Regions from separate parts of the Streptomyces sp. NPDC102462 genome, predicted to be linked through region 1. Evidence: riboswitches for the same ligand, from Rfam matches in the RefSeq annotation. Region 1 holds a riboswitch; the other holds the start of a gene.

Region 1 (9,866 bases):
CAGGTGCCGTACGAAGTCGAAGTCGGTGCGGCTCGCCGACGGGTAGCCGACCTCGATCTCCTTGAAGCCGAGCCGGACCAGCAGGTCGAAGAAGCGGCGCTTGCGGGGCGTGTCCATCGGCTCGGCCAGCGCCTGGTTGCCGTCGCGCAGGTCGACGGGAACCCACAGTGGCGCCCGGGTCAGGCGCGCGGAGGGCCAGGACCGGTCGCCGGCCGGGACGTGCACGCGCCGGTCGTAGGGACGGTAGCGGTGGTACGGCATGGGGCTGGGGCGCTGGGGATTCCAGCCGGGAGTCAGAACGGTGGTCATCGTCGGGTGGTGCCCTTCGGCTCGGTCGGACGGTGACCGGCGGCACGGCGGCCCCGCGGCGGGGTGCCGGTCGCGTCAGGCCCCGCCGCGGCAGCCGAGGAGAAGCAGACCGCGAAGCGTCATGCGGGATACGCTAGCCATTCCTCAGGTCCTCAGACAAGTGAGAATCTTCAGTGCGACCCGACGCCCCCCGGCTGCGGGCCCCACGCCCCCGACGAGTTGGTGACACTCCATGGCCCTAGGTCCCGTCCGCCCGAGCCCGCTGGTCGAACAGGCCGCCGCCCGTCTGCGTGAGCAGATCGCCGCAGGTCACTGGCCCGTCGGCACCCGGCTGCCCGGTGAGACCACCCTCGCAAGGGAACTCGGCGTGGGCCGCTCCACCGTCCGCGAGGCGCTGCGCGCGCTCACCGGGGCCGGGCTGGTGCGGCCCCGGCAGGGCGCGGGCGTGTTCGTGGTGGCGACACAGCCCGTCGAGGACTGGCCGACGCGGCTGCGCCGGGCCGCGGTGAGCGACGTCTACGAGGTCCGGATGGCCGTCGAGGTGCACGCGGCCCGGCTGGCCGCCGCCCGGCGTACCCCCGAGGACGTGGCGGCGATCGGGGCCGCGCTCGACGGCCGCCGGGCCGCCGCCACTGCGGACGACCGGGCGTTCGTCGACGCCGACATCGCCTTCCACGCGGCCGTCGTCGACGCCGCGCACAACCCCGTACTCGCCGAGCTGTTCGCCGAGTTCACCCCCGTGCTGCGGGAGGGCCTGGTCGACCTGCTGGCGCTGACCGGGCAGCGCGTACAGGACCCGAACACCGCCGACGACGCCCACGCGGCCCTGGCCCGGGCGATCGCCGACGGCGATGCCGAGACCGCGGCGAACGTCCTGCGCGCGGAGCTGGAGGACCCGTTCGGCGGGCCACGAGAGCACTGATCACGAGCGGTGCCGACCGGAATCACCTGGTTGCCGCGCGGTCCGGAATAGTCCGCGCAGTGCCCGGGTTGACGCTCCTCAACGCATGCGCACGCATTGATCATGGAGGGTCTGTCATGAAGATCGGCATCATCGGCGCGGGCAACATCGGCGGCAACCTCACCCGGCGGCTCACCGCCCTCGGCCACGACGTGTCCGTCGCCAACTCCCGCGGCCCGCACACCCTCACCGAGCTGGCCCGGGAGACGGGCGCCACGCCCGTCCCGGCCGCGGAGGCGGCCCGCGGCGCGCAGGTCGTCGTGGTCACGGTCCCGGTGCGGGCGGTACCGGACCTGCCGTCCGGACTGCTCGACGGGGCGGCCGAGGGCGTCGCCGTGATCGACACGGGCAACTACTATCCGCAGCGGGACGGCCGGATCGCGGGCATCGAGGACGACGGGATCACCGAGAGCCGCTGGACCGAGCGGCAGATCGGCCACCCGGTGATCAAGGCGTTCAACGGCACCTACGCCCAGGACATCCTGGACCGCCACCGCCCGGCCGGCGACCCCGACCGCATGGCGCTCCCGGTGGCCGGCGACGACGAGGCCGCCAAGCGGGCCGTGCGCGACCTGATCGACGAACTCGGCTTCGACACGGTGGACGCGGGCGGCATCGACGAGTCCTGGCGGCAGCAGCCGGGCACCCCGGTGTACGGGCTGCGGGCGGGCGCCGAGGCGGTTCGCAAGGCCCTCGCCGAGGCGTCCCCGGAGCGGCCGGCGGACTTCCGCGCCTGACGCTCCGCTGGATGCGCCGCGATATGCCGTTGGCTGTCGAACCGCAGCGGACTTCACTGGACCTGCTCAGGCGTACCGATCGCGACCGCATCCCGGCGTGGCGGACCTTCGCCGGTCAGCCGTTGCCTGCCCAGGCCCGCAGGGCGGCCTTGTCCGCGAAGGCCGCCACGTTCTTGTCGTGCGGTTCGCTGGTGTACTGGTGGAAGCGCCATTTCGCCTTGATGCGGGGCTCGCCCGCGCTCACGTAGTCGGCGATCCACAGACCGTCGCCGGCGTACGAGGTGGTGTCGACGTTCAGCCAGAAGTGGCGGTTGGCGTAGAGCACCACCTGGTGGCTCGGCCGCAGGTCCTTCACCTTCCGGATGAACAGGTCCTTCTCGGCGTTGCTCGCGTGCGTCCCCTCGCTCGTCGTCTCCCAGTCGACGGCGAGGATGTCGCCCGCCTTCTCAGGGGCGTGCCGGACGAAGTACTCGGCCTGGGCGCCGATGTTGCCGGGCCACAGGAAGTGGTAGAAACCGACGACGAGCCCCGCGTCACGGGCCCGCTTCGTCTGGGCACTGAGTTTCGGGTTGACGTACGAACGCCCCTCCGTCGCCTTGATGAAGACGAAGGAGACGCCGTCCGTCTCATAGGACGAGGACTGATACGCACTCACATCGATGCCGTGCAACATGCGGGGACTCCCTCAGACGTCAGTGGGGTGACAGGAGTTGACTCCTCTATGCCCCCCGCCCCACCCCGCCACCCCCGCGCACAAGGGACTTACGCCGCAGAACCCCACAACGCCCGCCCCGGAAACCGCCGGTGGTACAGCGAACCGCCCCCGGCGGCCCGTCCGTGGCCGGGGGCACGGCCCGCGGTGTCAGCATTCGATGATGTTCACCGCCAGGCCGCCGCGGGCCGTTTCCTTGTACTTGACCGACATGTCCGCGCCGGTGTCCTTCATGGTCTTGATGACCTTGTCGAGGGAGACGTGGTGGCGGCCGTCGCCGCGCATCGACATGCGGGCGGCCGTGACCGCCTTGACGGCGGCCATGCCGTTGCGCTCGATGCACGGGATCTGCACCAAGCCGCCGACCGGGTCGCAGGTGAGGCCGAGGTTGTGCTCCATGCCGATCTCCGCGGCGTTCTCGACCTGTTCGGGGCTGCCGCCCAGCACCTCCGCGAGGGCACCGGCGGCCATGGAGCAGGCGGAGCCGACCTCGCCCTGGCAGCCGACCTCGGCGCCGGAGATGGACGCGTTCTCCTTGAACAGCATGCCGATCGCGCCGGCCGCGAGCAGGAAACGGACCACGCCGTCCTCGTCGGCGCCGGGCACGAAGTCGAGGTAGTAGTGCAGGACCGCCGGGATGATGCCGGCCGCGCCGTTCGTCGGGGCGGTCACCACCCGCCCGCCGGCCGCGTTCTCCTCGTTCACCGCCATCGCGTACAGCGTGATCCACTCCATCGCGTGCGCGAGCGGATCGCCCTCGGCGCGCAACTGGCGGGCCGACACGGCGGCCCGGCGCCGCACCTTCAGACCGCCCGGCAGGATGCCCTCCCGGGACAGGCCGCGCGCCACGCACTCCCGCATCACCCGCCAGATCTCCAGCAGGCCCGCGCGGATCTCCTCCTCGGTGCGCCAGGCCCGCTCGTTCTCCAGCATCAGCGAGGAGATCGACAGGCCGGTCTCACGGGTCAGGCGCAGCAGCTCGTCGCCCGTGCGGAAGGGGTACTTGAGCACCGTGTCGTCCAGCTTGATCCGGTCCGCGCCGACCGCGTCCTCGTCGACGACGAAGCCGCCGCCGACCGAGTAGTACGTCTTGCTCAGCAGATCGGTGCCCCCGGCGTCGTACGCCCACAGGGTCATGCCGTTGGCGTGGTACGGCAGCGCCTTGCGGCGGTGCAGCACCAGGTCCGCGTCCGCGTCGAACGCGATCTCGTGCTCGCCGAGGAGCCGCAGCCGGCCCGACTCCCGGATGCCCGCCACCCGCTGGTCGGCGCCCTCCACGTCCACCGTCCGGGGCGAGGCGCCCTCCAGGCCGAGCAGCACCGCCTTCGGCGTGCCGTGGCCGTGGCCCGTCGCGCCGAGCGAGCCGTACAGCTCGGCACGGACCGAGGCCACGGAGCCGAGCAGGCCCTCGTTGCGCAGCCGGGCGGCGAACATGCGCGCCGCGCGCATCGGGCCGACCGTGTGGGAGCTGGACGGGCCGATGCCGATCGAGAACAGGTCGAACACCGAGATGGCCACGGTGACTCCTCCAAGCTGGTGGTGCGGGACGGGGTGCCGCGCCCAGTGACGCGCGGGTGCGGCACCCCGTACGGCGGGACTACTGGCCCAGGCCGGGGTAGAGCGGGTGCTTGGCGGCCAGCGCCCGCACCCGTGCCGTCAGGGCGGACGCGTCGTACGACGGCTTCAGCGCCTCGGCGATGACGTCCGCGACCTCGGCGAAGTCCGCGGCCGAGAAACCGCGGGTCGCGAGCGCGGGCGTACCGATGCGCAGGCCCGATGTGACCATCGGCGGGCGCGGGTCGTTCGGGACGGCGTTGCGGTTGACGGTGATGCCGACCTCGTGCAGCCGGTCCTCGGCCTGCTGCCCGTCCAGCTCGGAGGCGCGCAGGTCCACCAGGACCAGATGCACATCGGTGCCGCCGGACAGCACGCTCACACCGGCCTCGCGGACGTCCGGCGCGGTCAGCCGCTCGGCGAGGATCCGGGCGCCCTCCACCGTACGGCGCTGGCGTTCCGCGAACTCCTCGGAGGCGGCGATCTTGAACGAGACCGCCTTGGCGGCGATCACATGCTCCAGGGGGCCGCCCTGGAAGCCGGGGAACACGGACGAGTTCAGCTTCTTCGCGAAGTCCTTCTTCGCGAGGATGATGCCGCCGCGCGGGCCGCCCAGCGTCTTGTGGGTGGTGGAGGTGACGACGTCGGCGTACTCCACCGGGTTGGGGTGCAGACCGGCGGCGACCAGACCCGCGAAGTGGGCCATGTCGACCCACAGGTACGCCTCCACCTCGTCGGCGATCCGGCGGAACTCCGCGAAGTCCAGCTGCCGCGGGTAGGCCGACCAGCCCGCGATGATCACCTTCGGGCGGTGCTCCTTGGCCAGCCGCTCGACCTCGGCCATGTCGACGAGACCGGCCTCGTCGACATGGTAGGCGACCACGTCGAACTGCTTGCCGGAGAAGTTCAGCCGCATGCCGTGGGTCAGGTGGCCGCCGTGCGCCAGGTCCAGACCGAGGATGGTGTCGCCGGGCCGGGCCAGCGCGAACAGCGCGGCCTGGTTGGCGGAGGCGCCCGAGTGGGGCTGCACGTTGGCGTACTCGGCGCCGAACAGCTCCTTGACCCGGTCGATGGCGATCTGCTCGGTCACGTCGACGTGCTCGCAGCCGCCGTAGTAGCGGCGGCCCGGGTAGCCCTCGGCGTACTTGTTGGTGAGGACCGAGCCCTGCGCCTCCATGACCGCGACCGGCGCGAAGTTCTCGGAGGCGATCATCTCCAGGGTGGACTGCTGGCGGTGCAGCTCGGCGTCGACCGCGGCGGCCACGTCCGGGTCCAGCTCGTGCAGCGGGGTGTTCATCAGCGACATGTGGTCATCGACTCCTCAGCCGGCGGTGAAGGCGACGTACTCGTCGGCCGAGAGCAGGTCGGACGGCTCCTCGGCGACGCGCACCCTGAACAGCCAACCGCCCTCGAAGGGGGCCGAGTTGACCAGCGACGGATCGTCCACGACGTCCTCGTTGACGGCGGTGACCTCACCGGTCACGGGGGAGTACAGGTCGGACACCGACTTGGTCGACTCCAGCTCACCGCAGGACTCGCCCGCGGTCACCGTGGAGCCGACCTCCGGGAGCTGGGCGTAGACGACATCGCCGAGCGCGTTGGCCGCGAACTCCGTGATGCCGACCGTCGAGACGCCGTCCTCGGCGGCCGACAGCCACTCGTGCTCCTTGCTGTAGCGCAGCTGCTGGGGGTTGCTCATGACCTGAATTCTCCTGTACGCGAGACAGTGCTGATGACGGGGGGAGGGCGGAAGGCGCAGGTGAGCGGGGTGGTGTGCCCGGCATCACAGCGGGCCGGGGCCGCTGGGCGCCCTGCGGGTTCAGTCTCTACTTCTGCCGCCGGTAGAAGGGCAGCGCCACGACCTCGTACGGCTCATGGGTGCCCCGGATGTCCACGCCGACGCCCGCCGTGCCGGGCGCCGCGTGCGCCGCGTCGACGTACGCCATCGCGATGGGCCGGCCCAGCGTGGGGGAGGGGGCCCCGGAGGTCACCTCGCCGATCACCGCGCCGCCCGCGACGACCGGGTACCCGGCACGCGGCACCCGGCGGCCCTCGGCGACCAGGCCGACCAGCACGCGCGGCGGGTTCTGCTCAGCGCGCGCGGACGCCGCCAGCAGCGCCTCGCGCCCGACGAAGTCGCCCTCCTTCTCGAACTTCACCACCCGGCCGAGCCCGGCGTCGAAGGGGGTGAGCGAGGTCGACAGCTCGTGGCCGTACAGCGGCATGCCCGCCTCCAGGCGCAGCGTGTCCCGGCAGGACAGGCCGCACGGCACCAGGCCGACGCCCTCGCCCGCCTTGGTCAGCGCCTGCCACAGCTGCACGGCGTGCTCCGGCTTCACGAACAGCTCGAAGCCGTCCTCGCCGGTGTAGCCGGTACGGGCGATCAGCGCGGGCACCCCGGCGACGGTGCCGGGCAGGCCCGCGTAGTACTTCAGACCCGCCAGATCGGCGTCCGTGAGGGAGGCCAGGATGCCCGGGGACTCGGGGCCCTGGACGGCGATCAGCGCGTAGGCGTCGCGGTCGTCGCGTACCTGCGCGTCGAAGCCGGCGCCGCGCTCCACCAGCGCGTCGAGCACCACCTGGGCGTTGGCGGCGTTCGCGACGACCAGGAACTCCTGCTCGGCGAGCCGGTAGACGATCAGGTCGTCCAGGATGCCGCCGTCGGACCGGCAGATCATGGTGTAGCGGGCGCGGCCGACACCGACCGAGGCGATGTTCCCGACCAGGGCGAAGTTCAGCAGGGCCGCGGCCCCGGGCCCGGTCACCCCGATCTCCCCCATGTGGGAGAGGTCGAAGAGGCCGGCCCTCGTGCGTACGGCCGTGTGCTCGTCACGCTCGGAGCCGTAGCGCAGCGGCATGTCCCAGCCGGCGAAGTCGGTCATCGTCGCACCGAGCGAGCGGTGCAGCGCGTCCAGCGCGGTGTGCCGCAGCGTTGAGTGTTCGGTACTGCTCATCGGACGGATGTCTCCCAGGGCGTGGGGAAGGCGAGGTGGATCCTCCCCATCTGTCATCGGAACCTGAGAGGTTCGCCCTGACCACCCGCGTGGTCACGGCTTGCACCTTGGGTGGAGCCACTGGACAGCGGCCCGCTTTTCAGATGTGCCTCGCCCGCGCGGTAACGGGGCCTGAGAGATTCAAGGGAGGGACTTGCTCCTTCGGCGTCCCAGCAGGGCTGCTGGGAACTCTCCCGCGCGGATTCAAGCGGCCGGTATGCAGTTGGCGGGCTCATCATTGCACGCATCGCCGCCGCACGGCAGGCCGGATCCGTGACCGGGCTGTGGCAGAACGCGCACGACACCGTGAGACACCACGCATTACCTTCTCTTTACACTCGACGGGGATGGGGATGTCCGGACCCAAGGGGAGGACGATCACGGTGAACAGGACCACGGCGTACGCCACGACCACGGGCCTCGCACTACCCGGCCAGCCGGGTGCCCCCGCCGCCGAGCGCTGCGCGGACCGCCCGGCGGCCCCGGTGGTCCGCGACCTGCGCGAGCGGGCCGGCCGCAGCCCCTACGCGCTCGTCTTCGGCCGCCACGACCTGGCCGTGGTCACCGGCCTGCCCGGCAGCGGCAAGTCGACCCTGATGGACCGCGCGGTTGACGGCATCCGCATCGACTCCCAGGACACCCGGGACCGCTGGGACGCCCGCGTCCCGCGCCTGCTGCCCTACGCGCTGTACCGCCCGCTGGTACGCCTCGCCCACTACGCCGCGCTGCGCCGCGCCCTGCGCACCGGCGAGGGCGTCGTGGTGCACGACTGCGGCACCCAGTCCTGGGTGCGCGGCTGGCTGGCCCGCGAGGCCCGCCGCCGCGGCGGCACCCTGCACCTGATCCTCCTCGACGTGCCGCCCACGACCGCGCTCGACGGGCAGCGCGAACGCGGCCGGGGCGTCTCCCGCCACGCCTTCCTGCGCCACCGCAGATCGGCGGCCCGGCTGCTGCGCGCGGTCGAACGGGGGGAACTGCCCGGGGGCTGCGGCTCCGCGGTGCTCCTGGACCGGGACGCGGCAGACGTGCTGCACGGGATCGGCTTCGCACGGTGAAGGGTCGGCACCGCCACCCGTTAGCCTTTTCAGCCACAGCAGCGGTTCCCAGCAGGCGGTAGGCAGATGGACTTCCCGGCACAGGCGCACCCCCACCCGCACGGCGGATGGCCCGGCAACGAGCTGGAGGAGGTGCTTTCGGCCTCGCTCGGCGTCCCGTCGGCCGGCGGCCGGATCATCGAAGTCCTCGGGCGCAGCTTCCTGTGGATCCCGCTGCCGAGCGGCGGCGGCCCGCACAGCGGCCCCCTCGACCTGCCCACCGTGGACATCGACGGTCAGGTCCATGTGCCGGTCTTCACCTCGGAGGAGCAGTTCCGCCAGGTCGTCGGCTCCCACATGTCGTACACCATCGCACCCGCCGTGGAGTTCGCCCGCGGGCTGCCCCCGCAGGTCGGCATCGCGGTCAACCCGGGCGGTGTGGTCGGCGCCCCGCTCCCGCCGGACGCGGTGGCCGAACTGTGCCGGGCCGGGCGCACCGAGCTGGACGGACCGGCGGGCGGCGGCCGGGTCCGGCTGTTCGAACCCGACTGGCAGGACGACCCGGTCGACTTCCTGTCCGCCGCCTCCGCCGAGTTCGCCGCGATCGGCGTGGTCCGCACGGCCCGTCGGTGCCTCGCGGCCATCGAGACGGCGGATCCGGTGCTGTTCGTGGGGGTCGAACTCACCCAGTGGGAGGGCGATCTGCGTGCGCTGCCGCTGGAGGCGCTGGGGCAGGCTCTCGCGGAGGTTCCGGTGCGGTGGCCGGTCAACCTGGTCCTGCTCGATGTCGCGGAGGATCCGGTGGGGGAGTGGCTCAGGACGAATGTGCGGCCGTTCTACGAACGGTAGCGCTCCGCTGGGTGGGCCGTTTTCTACGCGGTCGTTTCGTCTGCGGCTTCGTTGTGGCTGGTCGCTCCCCCAAGTTCTCGGCTTCGCTCGAACAGGGGGACCCCCATCGCGGCGGAGCCGCATGGTGATACAGCCTCGCGCCCCTGTGGGGCGCTGCCGGGATGTGGGGTTGATGGGCACGGTCGGGTGGGGGTGGGGCGCTTAAGCTGTGTGGCGAATGCGGGGTACTCGAAGAAGAGGCGGTAAGTCAGGTGAGCGCGAGCCTCAGCGGCAGCGTCGAGCACACGCTGCGCCAGGTCACGCCCGGGCGCTACGACGCCTACGAGGCGCTGCTGCGCGCGCTTGCGACCCCCGGCTCCGGCCAGGTCTGGATGCTGCTGTGGCACGGTCAGTCCGGCTCCCCCGACGCCCAGTACGGGAACATGGAGATCGACGGCCACGGCTACGTCCCCTGCGTCACCTCCGCCCAGGAACTCTCCGCCAGTGGCTGGAACCGTTCGTACGAGGTGGTCGACGGAGTCGATGTCGCCCGCACCCTCTACCCCGACCACTACGGGCTCTGGCTCAACCCGCACGCGCCGGGCGGCGGCGTCGGCGTGCCCTGGCTCGATCTGCGGCGCATCGCCACGGGCCTGGACCGCCAGCCGGCCGGCCCGCTCAGACTGTCGGAACCCGGCATCGAGATCCCGCAGTTCTACGCCCTGCTCGCGCAGAACG
Region 2 (9,866 bases), on a different contig from region 1:
ACACCCTCGCGGCGAGCATCACGGGCGGCGCGCCGGCCGATGTCTTCGCCGCCGCCAGCCCGAAGACGATGGCGCTCGTGACGGACAAGGGCGACGCGGCCGGAACCCCGGTCACCTTCGCCCGCAACCAGCTGGAGATCGCCACCCTGCCGGGCAACCCCGACAAGGTCTCCTCCCTGAAGGACCTCACCAAGTCCGGTCTGAAGGTCGTCCTGTGCGACAGGACCGTGCCGTGCGGCGCCGCCGCCCAGAAGGCCCTGGAGGCCGGCAAGCTCAAGCTCACCCCGGTCTCCTACGAACAGGACGTCAAGAGCGCCCTGACGAAGGTGGAACTGAAGGAGGCCGACGCGGCGGTCGTCTACAAGACCGATGTGAAGGCCGCGGGCGACAAGGTGGAGGGCGTGGACTTCCCCGAGTCGGCCGAGGCCGTCAACGACTATCCGATCACCCTTCTCAAGAACGCGCCCAACGCCGGGGCGGCCGACGCGTTCATCGCGCTCGTACGCTCCGCCGAGGGCCAACGGGTGCTGGGCGAGGCCGGGTTCCTCAAGCCGTGACCCGGCTCGACGCGTCCGGCGCCGCGCCCCGCGCCTCCAAGGGCGGGCCGCGGCGCAAGGACGCCCGCGCGCCGGGCCGGCGCGGTGTGCCGCTCCCGCTCCTGCTGCCCGGCGTCGTCGCGCTGGCGTTCCTGCTGCTGCCCCTGCTCGCCCTGCTCGTCCGCGCCCCCTGGGGCAGCCTGCCGGAGCTGCTGAGCAGCACCGAGGTGTGGCAGGCGCTCCAGCTGTCGCTGATCACGGCGACCGCGGCGACCGGGGTGAGCCTGGTCCTGGGCGTGCCGCTGGCCTGGCTGCTGGCCCGCACCGACTTCCCCGGCCGCGGTGTCGTACGCGCCCTGGTCACCCTGCCGCTCGTCCTTCCCCCGGTGGTCGGCGGTGTGGCCCTGCTCCTCGCCCTCGGCCGCAACGGAGTCGTCGGGCGGTGGCTGGACTCCTGGTTCGGCATCACGCTGCCGTTCACCACGACGGGCGTGGTGATCGCCGAGGCGTTCGTCGCGATGCCGTTCCTCGTCATCAGCGTCGAGGGCACGCTACGCGCCGCCGACCCGCGCTTCGAGGAGGCGGCCACCACCCTCGGTGCCTCCCGGTTCACCGCGTTCCGCCGGGTCACGCTGCCGCTGATCGCCCCGGGCATCGCGGCGGGCGCGGTCCTGGCCTGGGCCCGTGCGCTCGGTGAGTTCGGCGCGACCATCACGTTCGCCGGCAACTTCCCCGGCCGCACCCAGACCATGCCCCTCGCGGTCTATCTGGCCCTCCAGAACGATCCCGAGGCGGCCATCGCGCTCAGCCTCGTCCTGCTCGCGGTCTCGATCGCGGTACTGGCGGGGCTGCGTGACCGCTGGCTGACCACACCGTGACACCCCCGTCCCCCGCCGTCCACGCACGTGCCGCGGCGCTACCGGCGTGCCGAAAGGTCACGGGCGCGATCCGGGAGCGGCCCCGCGGCGTACGGCCGTACGATCGCCGGTACGAGGAGCCGCATCCGGTACCCCACCGCGCCCCCGCCGCACCGCCCACCGGACGACCGCCACGCCCACCGTCCCGGTCCCGCCCGCCCGACCTCTGGATGTGCACCCCATGACGGACATCGACGACACCACGGCCGGCCTCGTCGCCGAAGGCACCCGCGGTGACGGGCTCGACGCCCGGCTCGTCGTCGACCGCGGCTCCTTCCGCCTCGACATCACCCTGCGGGCCGCGCCCGGGGACGTCGTGGCCCTGCTCGGGCCCAACGGCGCCGGAAAGACCACGGCGCTGCGCGCCCTCGCCGGTCTCGCCCCGCTCACCGGCGGCCATCTGCGGCTCGACGGCACCGCCCTCGACCGGACGGCACCGGAGTCACGCCCCGTCGGCGTCGTCTTCCAGGACTATCTGCTCTTCCCGCACCTGTCAGCCCTGGACAACGTGGCCTTCGGCCCCCGCTGCCGTGGCGCGACCAAGGCCGAGGCCCGCGCCCTGGCCGCAGCCTGGCTGGACCGCATGGGCCTGGCCGAGCACGCGGGCGCCAAGCCACGCCGGCTGTCCGGCGGCCAGGCCCAGCGGGTCGCCCTGGCCCGGGCCCTGGCCACCGGCCCCCGCCTGCTGCTCCTCGACGAGCCGCTGGCCGCCCTGGACGCCCGCACCCGGCTTCAGGTGCGCGCCCAGCTCCGCCGCCACCTCGCCGAGTTCGAGGCGGTCGCCGTCCTGGTGACCCACGACCCCCTGGACGCCATGGTGCTCGCCGACCGGCTCGTCGTGGTCGAGCAGGGCCGCGTGGTCCAGGAAGGCTCACCCACCGACATCGCCCGTCATCCGCGCACGGACTACATCGCGCGGCTGGTCGGCCTCAATCTCTACCGGGGCCGGGCCGAGGGCCACACGGTACGGCTGGACGGCGGGCCCGCCGTCACCACGACCGAGGACCTGTCGGGCCCGGTCTTCGTGGCCTTCCCGCCGGGCGCCGTCACCCTCCACCGGGACCGCCCCACCGGCTCCAGCGCCCGCAACCTGTGGCGCTGCGAGGTGGCCGGTCTCGAGACCCACGGCGATCAGCTCCGTGCCGACCTGACCGGTGAACTGCCGCTCGCGGCCGACCTCACCACGGTCGCCGCCGCGGAACTCGATCTGCGCCCGGGTGCCCCGGTGTGGGCGACGGTCAAGGCGACGCAGACCCACGCCTACCCGGCCTGAGGCGGCGGCTGCGGCTACGGTGGGGACCGCCAGGGGCCCGTCGACCCCGAATCCCCCCACATCCTGCGAGGCGTTCCCATGAGCCTGAGCATCCGCAACCAGCTCCCCGGCACCGTCACCGCCGTCACCCCGGGCGAGGTGATGGCCACGGTGAAGGTCCGCCTCACCGGCGGGCAGGACCTGACCGCCGCGATCACCCGGGAGGCCGCCGAAGACCTCGGTCTCGCCACGGGCTCCGCCGTGCGCGCCCTGGTGAAGTCGACGGAGGTCGCCCTGGCCACCGCCCCGGTCGAACGCGTCTCGATCCGCAACCAGCTGCCCGGCACGGTCACCGGCATCGCCGCCGGCGACGCGATGGCCTCCGTGAAGATCGCGGTCGAGGGCGGCGAGCTGACCTCGGCGATCACCAGCGAGTCCGTCACCGACCTGGGTCTTTCGGCGGGTTCCGCCGTCTTCGCCCTGATCAAGTCGACCGAGGTGTCGCTCGCGACGGCCTGAGGAACACCGTGGTCCGAACTCGCCACCCGGCCCTGCCCGCGAGGGGCACGCGTGAGGGTGCCCGCCCGGTCCTCCGGCGGGCACCCTCACGCGTTCGCCCGGCTCAGTCCTCGTACGCGTCGAGCGGCGGGCAGGAGCAGACCAGGTTCCGGTCGCCGAAGGCCTGGTCGATGCGGCGGACCGGCGGCCAGTACTTGTCGGCGGCCGAGACACCCGCCGGGAAGACCGCCTCCTCACGGCTGTAGGAGTGGGTCCACTGCCCGCCGAGCGCGGCCGCGGTGTGCGGGGCGCCCCGCAGCGGGTTGTCGTCGGCGGGCCACACGCCGGAGCCGACCTTCTCGATCTCCGCACGGATCGCGATCATCGCCTCGCAGAACCGGTCCAGCTCGGTCAGGTCCTCCGACTCGGTCGGCTCGATCATCAACGTGCCGGCCACCGGGAACGACATCGTCGGCGCGTGGAAGCCGTAGTCGATCAGCCGCTTGGCCACGTCGTCCACGCTCACGCCGGTCGCCTTGGTCAACGGGCGCAGATCGATGATGCACTCGTGCGCGACCAGGCCGCCGGGACCGGTGTAGAGGACCGGGTAGTGGGGCTCCAGACGCTTGGCGATGTAGTTGGCGGACAGCACGGCCACCTGCGTGGCGCGCCGCAGCCCTTCGCCGCCCATCAGCCGGACGTACGCCCACGAGATGGGCAGGATCCCCGCGGAGCCCCACGGCGCGGCCGAGATGGGGCCGACACCCGTCTCGGGACCGGCGGCGGGCTGCAGCGGATGGTTCGGCAGATACGGCGCCAGGTGCGAGCGCACACCCACCGGACCCACGCCGGGCCCCCCGCCGCCGTGCGGAATGCAGAACGTCTTGTGCAGATTGAGATGCGAGACGTCACCGCCGAAGTGGCCCGGCTTGGCGAGCCCGACCAGGGCGTTGAGGTTGGCGCCGTCCACGTACACCTGGCCGCCCGCCTCGTGGACCTGGGCGCAGATGTCGGCGACGTGCTCCTCGAACACGCCGTGCGTGGACGGGTAGGTGATCATCAACACGGCCAGCTCGTCGCGGTGCTGCTCGATCTTCGCCCGCAGGTCCGCCACGTCGATCTCGCCGTCCTCGGCGGTCTTGACGACGACGACCCGCATCCCGGCCATCACGGCGCTCGCGGCGTTGGTGCCGTGCGCGGAGGACGGGATCAGGCACACCACGCGCCCCTCGTCACCGTTGGCGCGGTGGTAGCCCCGCACGGCCAGCAGACCGGCCAGCTCGCCCTGCGAGCCCGCGTTGGGCTGCAGCGAGACCTTGTCGTAGCCGGTGACCTCGGCAAGCCGCTCCTCCAGCTCGCGGATCAGCGTGAGGTAGCCCTGCGCCTGCTCGGCGGGCGCGAACGGATGCAGCTGCCCGAACTCGGGCCAGGTCACCGGCTCCATCTCGGTGGTCGCGTTGAGCTTCATCGTGCAGGAGCCGAGCGGGATCATGCCGCGGTCCAGCGCGTAGTCGCGGTCGGCCAGCTTGCGCAGATAGCGCAGCATCGCGGTCTCGGAGCGGTGCTGGTGGAAGACGGGATGGGTGAGGAACGCGTCGGCACGCAGCAGCGCCTCGGGAAGCGCGTCCTCGGTGGCCGCGTCCAGCGCCTCGATGTCACCCCGCACGCCGAAGGCGGCCCACACGGCGCCGAGCCGGTCCCGGTCGGTCGTCTCGTCGCAGGCGATCGAGACGTGGTCGGCGTCGACCAGGCGCAGATTGACGCCGTTGTCGCGCGCGGCGGCGACGATCTGCGCGGCGCGGCCCTGCGCCCTGACCGTCAGCGTGTCGAAGTAGGCGCCGTGCACGGTCTGGAACCCGCCGTCGGCCAGACCCGCCGCGAGCAGCGCGGCGTACCGGTGCGTGCGCCGGGCGATGGCCCGCAGCCCCTCGGGGCCGTGGTAGACGGCGTACAGGCCGGCCATCACCGCGAGCAGCACCTGCGCGGTGCAGATGTTGCTGGTGGCCTTCTCGCGCCGGATGTGCTGCTCACGGGTCTGCAGGGCGAGCCGGTACGCCTTGTGCCCGTCGGCGTCGACGGACACGCCGACGAGGCGGCCCGGCAGGCTGCGCGCGAACTTCTCGCGCACGGCCATGTAGCCCGCGTGCGGCCCGCCGAAGCCCATGGGCACGCCGAAGCGCTGGGTCGTACCGACGGCGATGTCCGCGCCCAGCTCGCCCGGCGACTTCAGCAGCGTGAGGGCGAGCAGGTCGGCGGCGACGGTGACGAGCGCGCCGAGTTCATGGGCCCGCTCGACGACCGGCGCGATGTCGCGCACCGCTCCCGAGGCTCCGGGGTACTGGAGCAGTACGCCGTTGATCTCCCGCTCGGCGATCTCGGCCGGGATGCCGTCGCTCAGGTCGGCGACGACGACCTCCACGCCGGTGGGTTCGGCGCGGGTCCGGATCACGGCGATGGTCTGCGGCAGCGTGTCCGCGTCGACCAGGAAGAGGCCCTTCTTGTTCTTGCCCATGCGCCGGGACAGGGCCATCGCCTCGGCCGCGGCCGTGCCCTCGTCGAGGAGGGAGGCACCGGAGGTGGGCAGTCCGGTGAGGTCGGCGACCATGGTCTGGAAGTTCAGCAGCGCTTCGAGCCGCCCCTGCGAGATCTCCGGCTGGTACGGCGTGTAGGCGGTGTACCAGGCCGGGTTCTCCATGACGTTGCGCAGGATGACGGGCGGCGTGAACGTGCCGTAGTAGCCGAGCCCGATCATCGACCCGAGGACCTGGTTGCGGTCGGCGAGGGAGCGCAGCTCGGCCAGCACCTCCGCCTCGCTGCGCGCGCCCGGCAGGTCGAGCCCGTCGGCGTTCTTGATCACATCCGGTACGGCTGCGGCGGTCAGCTCGTCGAGCGAGCCGTAGCCGACCTGCGCGAGCATCTTGGCCCGCGCCTCCTGGTCGGGCCCGATGTGCCGCTGCTCGAAGGGGATGCCCTGTTCGAGCTCGAAGAGCGGAGTGCGTTGGGCGGTCATTGCGGAGGCCTCCTGGTCTGACGCGACCTTCGAGGGGCGCCCCGGCGCGGGCACCCCGACGGCCTCCCCCTCTGTCATCTCGACCTGAGAGCTTCACCGCGTCACCCGAGGGTGCGCGGCTTTCCCCGTCGGTGAGAGCGGGAGCCGTCGACACCCGCCCTGCTTTCCAGAGTGACCTCGTCCATGCGGTACGTGAGCCTGAGAGATTCCGGGGAGGATTTGCTCCTTCGGCGCCTCCGACGTTGTCCGGAGGACTCTCCCGCACGGGGTCAGCAGCCGCTTGCCAGCGTACCAGCGAGGTCGACGACGGGGCTTCGAGTGGCCGCCTCCCCGAATCTGCTCTTTTGTAGTGCTTACGAATGATCTGCGACCATGAGGAGGGCCCGGTGCAGACCGATATCGATCCGCGCAACCTGATCGGCCGCAAGGCGTTCGACCGCAACGGCACCAAGATCGGCACCATTGACGAGGTCTATCTCGACGATGCCACGGGCGTGCCGGAGTGGGCGGCCATACGGACGGGCCTGTTCTCCAGGGACGCCTTCGTCCCCCTTGAGCCCAGCGAGTTGGTCGAGGGCACCCTGCGCGTCCCCTTCGACCGCGCCCTCATCAAGGACGCCCCGGACTTCGGCGTGGGCCGCCACCTCTCCCCCGAGCAGGAACTCCAGCTCTACCACCACTACGGCCTGGACGTGGCCACACCGCCACCCCCGCGCCCGGACCACAACTTCGGCAACCTGGCAGGCCACGACGACCCCTGACCCCCCTGTACGGCCCAACCCCCCACCCCCGGCCCCCTCCGCCCCACCACACCCGACGCTCCCACGCCGCGGCCCGCCACCCCGCGCACCCTCCACGCCTGAGCGCCACACCGCACGCCACCACCCGCCGCACCGGGGCACGGTCCGTGACACCGCGAACGCGCCGGTCGTGCTGTACGCCGGAGCCGAGCGGCTGGACGTAAGGCACTGCACCCTCTCAACCCTTCACGCCCCAGACCGCTCGCCTGCCACTTCCCCAGGCACGCCGACGAAACCGCCGCACATCCGCGCCCACCCCCACCCCGCCGGCCAACGCGCCGAGAACACATCCGGCACCCCCGTGAACCCGGTCGGCAAGCCCGCCCCCGCCCACGCACAACCCGCACGGCCAGCCGCCCCGCCGGCATCGGCCCCCATGTCCGCGACCGGGCGCCTCAACGGTCCGACGCCGCCCCTCCCCGCCAGGCCGCCCGGCCCTCTCCCTCCTCCGCCGACGTCCTGCCGACACCGCGCCCCGCCCCCACGGCGCACCCCAGCCGTCACACGACCGCCGAGCACCCCGGCGGCGGCAGCCGCACAACCCGCATGGCCGCGACGGCCCCATCGGCGAATCCCACCCGGGCCCCGCCCGGAGCCCCCGCTTCAGCCGCTGTCTCGCACTACCTCCGGCCCACCACCGCCCGGACCCCCCACCGCTCCGCCCCCACTCCCCCGCACTTCCCCCGGCACCAGCGGCAGCGGTTCCGCCGGCTCAAGGTCGGGATCGTCGACCCGGAACGTCCGCACCCGTCCCGGCTCGGACCCCGGTGTCTCGAATCGCACCGTGACCCGCCCCAGGCCGCTGCCCTGCACCCATCCGTGCCCGTGGTCGGCGTGTCTCACATCGTGCCCCGCGGGCCAGTGCCGCTCGGCGGCCGACTGCGGCTCCTCCACGGACTCGGCCACGCTCTCCTCCGGCACCGCCTCGGCCAGTTCCCCCGCCGCCTGCGCGAACAGGTCCTCCTGCGTGTAGTCGGCGAGGCCGGAGACGCCGACCCCGAGCAGCCGCACCCCGCCCGTCGTGTCCACCGAGTCCAGCAGCCGGGCCGCCGCCTCCCGCACCACCGCGGGATCGTCCGTGGGTCCCCGCAGCGTCTCCGACCGGGTCAGCGTGGAGAAGTCGTACCGCCGCACCTTCAGCACGATGGTCCGCCCGGACAGTCCCGCCCCGCGCAGCCGCCGCACACACCGGTCGGCGAGCCGCTGCACCTCAAGACCGACCCGGACCCGATCGTGGATGTCCACGTCGTACGTGTCCTCGACGGAAACCGACTTGGTCTCCCGCTCGGCCACCACGGGCCGCTCGTCGTGCGCCAGCGCCATCGCGTACAACGAGTGCCCGTGGGCCTTGCCCAGCAGCCGCACCAACTCGTCCTCGCCCGCCTCGGCGATCTCCTCGACCGTGGCGATCCCGGCCCGCCGCAGATGGTCGCCGGTCGCCGGGCCCACCCCCGGCAGGGTCCGCACCGACATGGGGCCGAGCAGGGCGCGTTCCGTGCCCGGTTCGATCAGCACCAGACCGTCCGGCTTGGCCTGCTCGGAGGCGATCTTCGCGAGCATCTTGGAGGCGGCGAGCCCGACCGAGCCGGTGAGCCCGGTGACGGCCCGTATGTCCGCGCGCAGCTTCACCCCGGCCAGCCGCGCCGACCCCTCGTCCCAGGCCGTCCCGCCGGCCTCCAGGTCCACGAACGCCTCGTCCAGGCTCAGCGGCTCCACCAGCGGTGACAGCTCCCCCAGCAGTTGCATCACCTGCTCGCTGATCGAGCGGTACAGCCCGAAGCGCGGCACGAGGTAGGCGGCGTTGGGGGCCAGCCGGCGCGCCTGCGCCATGGGCATCGCCGAGTGGACCCCGAAGACCCGCGCCTCGTAGGAGGCGGTGGCGACCACCCCACGCGGCCCGAGCCCGCCCACGATGACGGCCTTCCCGCGCAGGCTCGGCTTGGACGCCTGCTCCACCGAGGCGAAGAAGGCATCCATGTCGAGATGCAGGATCGTGGGCGTGTTCCTCACATCTCCGATGCTGCACCACGCCACTGACAATGCCCCGCCGCCGCACGGCGACACGGCCCGGGACCAAGCCAGAGCCCCGGCACAGAAGCCCCGAGGAGACCCCCGCCGCCCCACACAGCCCGACAGGGGAAGCAGCCACCCCGCAGACCAGCACGAGCCCAGCCACCCCACACAGACCAACAGGAGACCCCAGCCACCCCCCGAGGACCGCAGGCGTGCGCACGCGCGCCGCTCAGACTGGCAGGGTCCGCAGCCGGTCCACGCAGACCGACACAGGACCCCAGCCATCCCACGCAGACCAGCACGAGCCCCCAGCCACGACCGGGCGGGGACCCGCGCCGCGCCGCTCAGACCGCCCTGTTGCGCCGTCGTGCCAGCTCGTCGGCGGGGTTGTGCCCGACCAGCGTCTCCCCGGTGTCGATGCGTTCCCCGTGCAACTGGGAGAGGGCGCTTTCCACGTCCCGCCAGACCACTCCCACGGCGATGCCGAAGACGCCCTGCCCGCCCTGGAGCAGCGCGTGCACCTCGTCGGGCGAGGTGCACTCGTAGACCGTGGCGCCGTCACTCATCAGCGTCATGCGCTCCAGGTCGCTGAAACCGCGTTCCCTGAGGTGCTGGACGGCGCTCCGGATGTTCTGCAGCGACACACCGGTGTCCAGGAACCGCTTGACGATCTTGAGAACGACGACGTCCCGGAAGCTGTACAGCCGCTGTGTGCCCGACCCGTAGGCGGGCCGCACACTGGGCTCGACGAGGCCCGTGCGGGCCCAGTAGTCCAGTTGCCGATAGGTGATGCCGGCCGCCGCGCAAGCCGTAGGCCCCCGGTAACCGATCTGCTCGGAC

Evidence for each region. A riboswitch is a leader RNA that binds a small molecule or an ion and turns the genes downstream of it on or off. The one in region 1 is predicted to bind glycine.
Region 2: it holds a riboswitch for glycine, as region 1 does, so the genes downstream of both, gcvP (aminomethyl-transferring glycine dehydrogenase) here and gcvT (glycine cleavage system aminomethyltransferase GcvT) in region 1, are expected to answer to the same signal.

The regions. Positions count from the first base shown of each region.
Region 1 covers NZ_JBIWKB010000050.1:32,783-42,648, reverse strand. The annotation lists gene ACIRFL_RS32680 (2-isopropylmalate synthase) at 1-309, opposite strand, end outside; gene ACIRFL_RS32675 (FadR/GntR family transcriptional regulator) at 542-1,231, shown strand; gene ACIRFL_RS32670 (NADPH-dependent F420 reductase) at 1,348-2,007, shown strand; gene ACIRFL_RS32665 (glycoside hydrolase family 25 protein) at 2,123-2,680, opposite strand; gene ACIRFL_RS32660 (L-serine ammonia-lyase) at 2,870-4,237, opposite strand; gene glyA (serine hydroxymethyltransferase) at 4,317-5,579, opposite strand; gene gcvH (glycine cleavage system protein GcvH) at 5,595-5,972, opposite strand; gene gcvT (glycine cleavage system aminomethyltransferase GcvT) at 6,100-7,227, opposite strand; glycine riboswitch at 7,377-7,473, opposite strand; gene ACIRFL_RS32640 (AAA family ATPase) at 7,644-8,321, shown strand; gene ACIRFL_RS32635 (enhanced serine sensitivity protein SseB) at 8,388-9,149, shown strand; gene ACIRFL_RS32630 (enhanced serine sensitivity protein SseB C-terminal domain-containing protein) at 9,401-9,866, shown strand, end outside.
Region 2 covers NZ_JBIWKB010000029.1:8,424-18,289, reverse strand. The annotation lists gene modA (molybdate ABC transporter substrate-binding protein) at 1-557, shown strand, start outside; gene modB (molybdate ABC transporter permease subunit) at 554-1,414, shown strand; gene ACIRFL_RS24220 (ABC transporter ATP-binding protein) at 1,635-2,726, shown strand; gene ACIRFL_RS24215 (molybdopterin-binding protein) at 2,805-3,224, shown strand; gene gcvP (aminomethyl-transferring glycine dehydrogenase) at 3,328-6,213, opposite strand; glycine riboswitch at 6,390-6,485, opposite strand; gene ACIRFL_RS24205 (PRC-barrel domain-containing protein) at 6,600-6,974, shown strand; gene ACIRFL_RS24200 (DNA polymerase IV) at 7,617-9,023, opposite strand; gene ACIRFL_RS24195 (MerR family transcriptional regulator) at 9,371-9,866, opposite strand, start outside.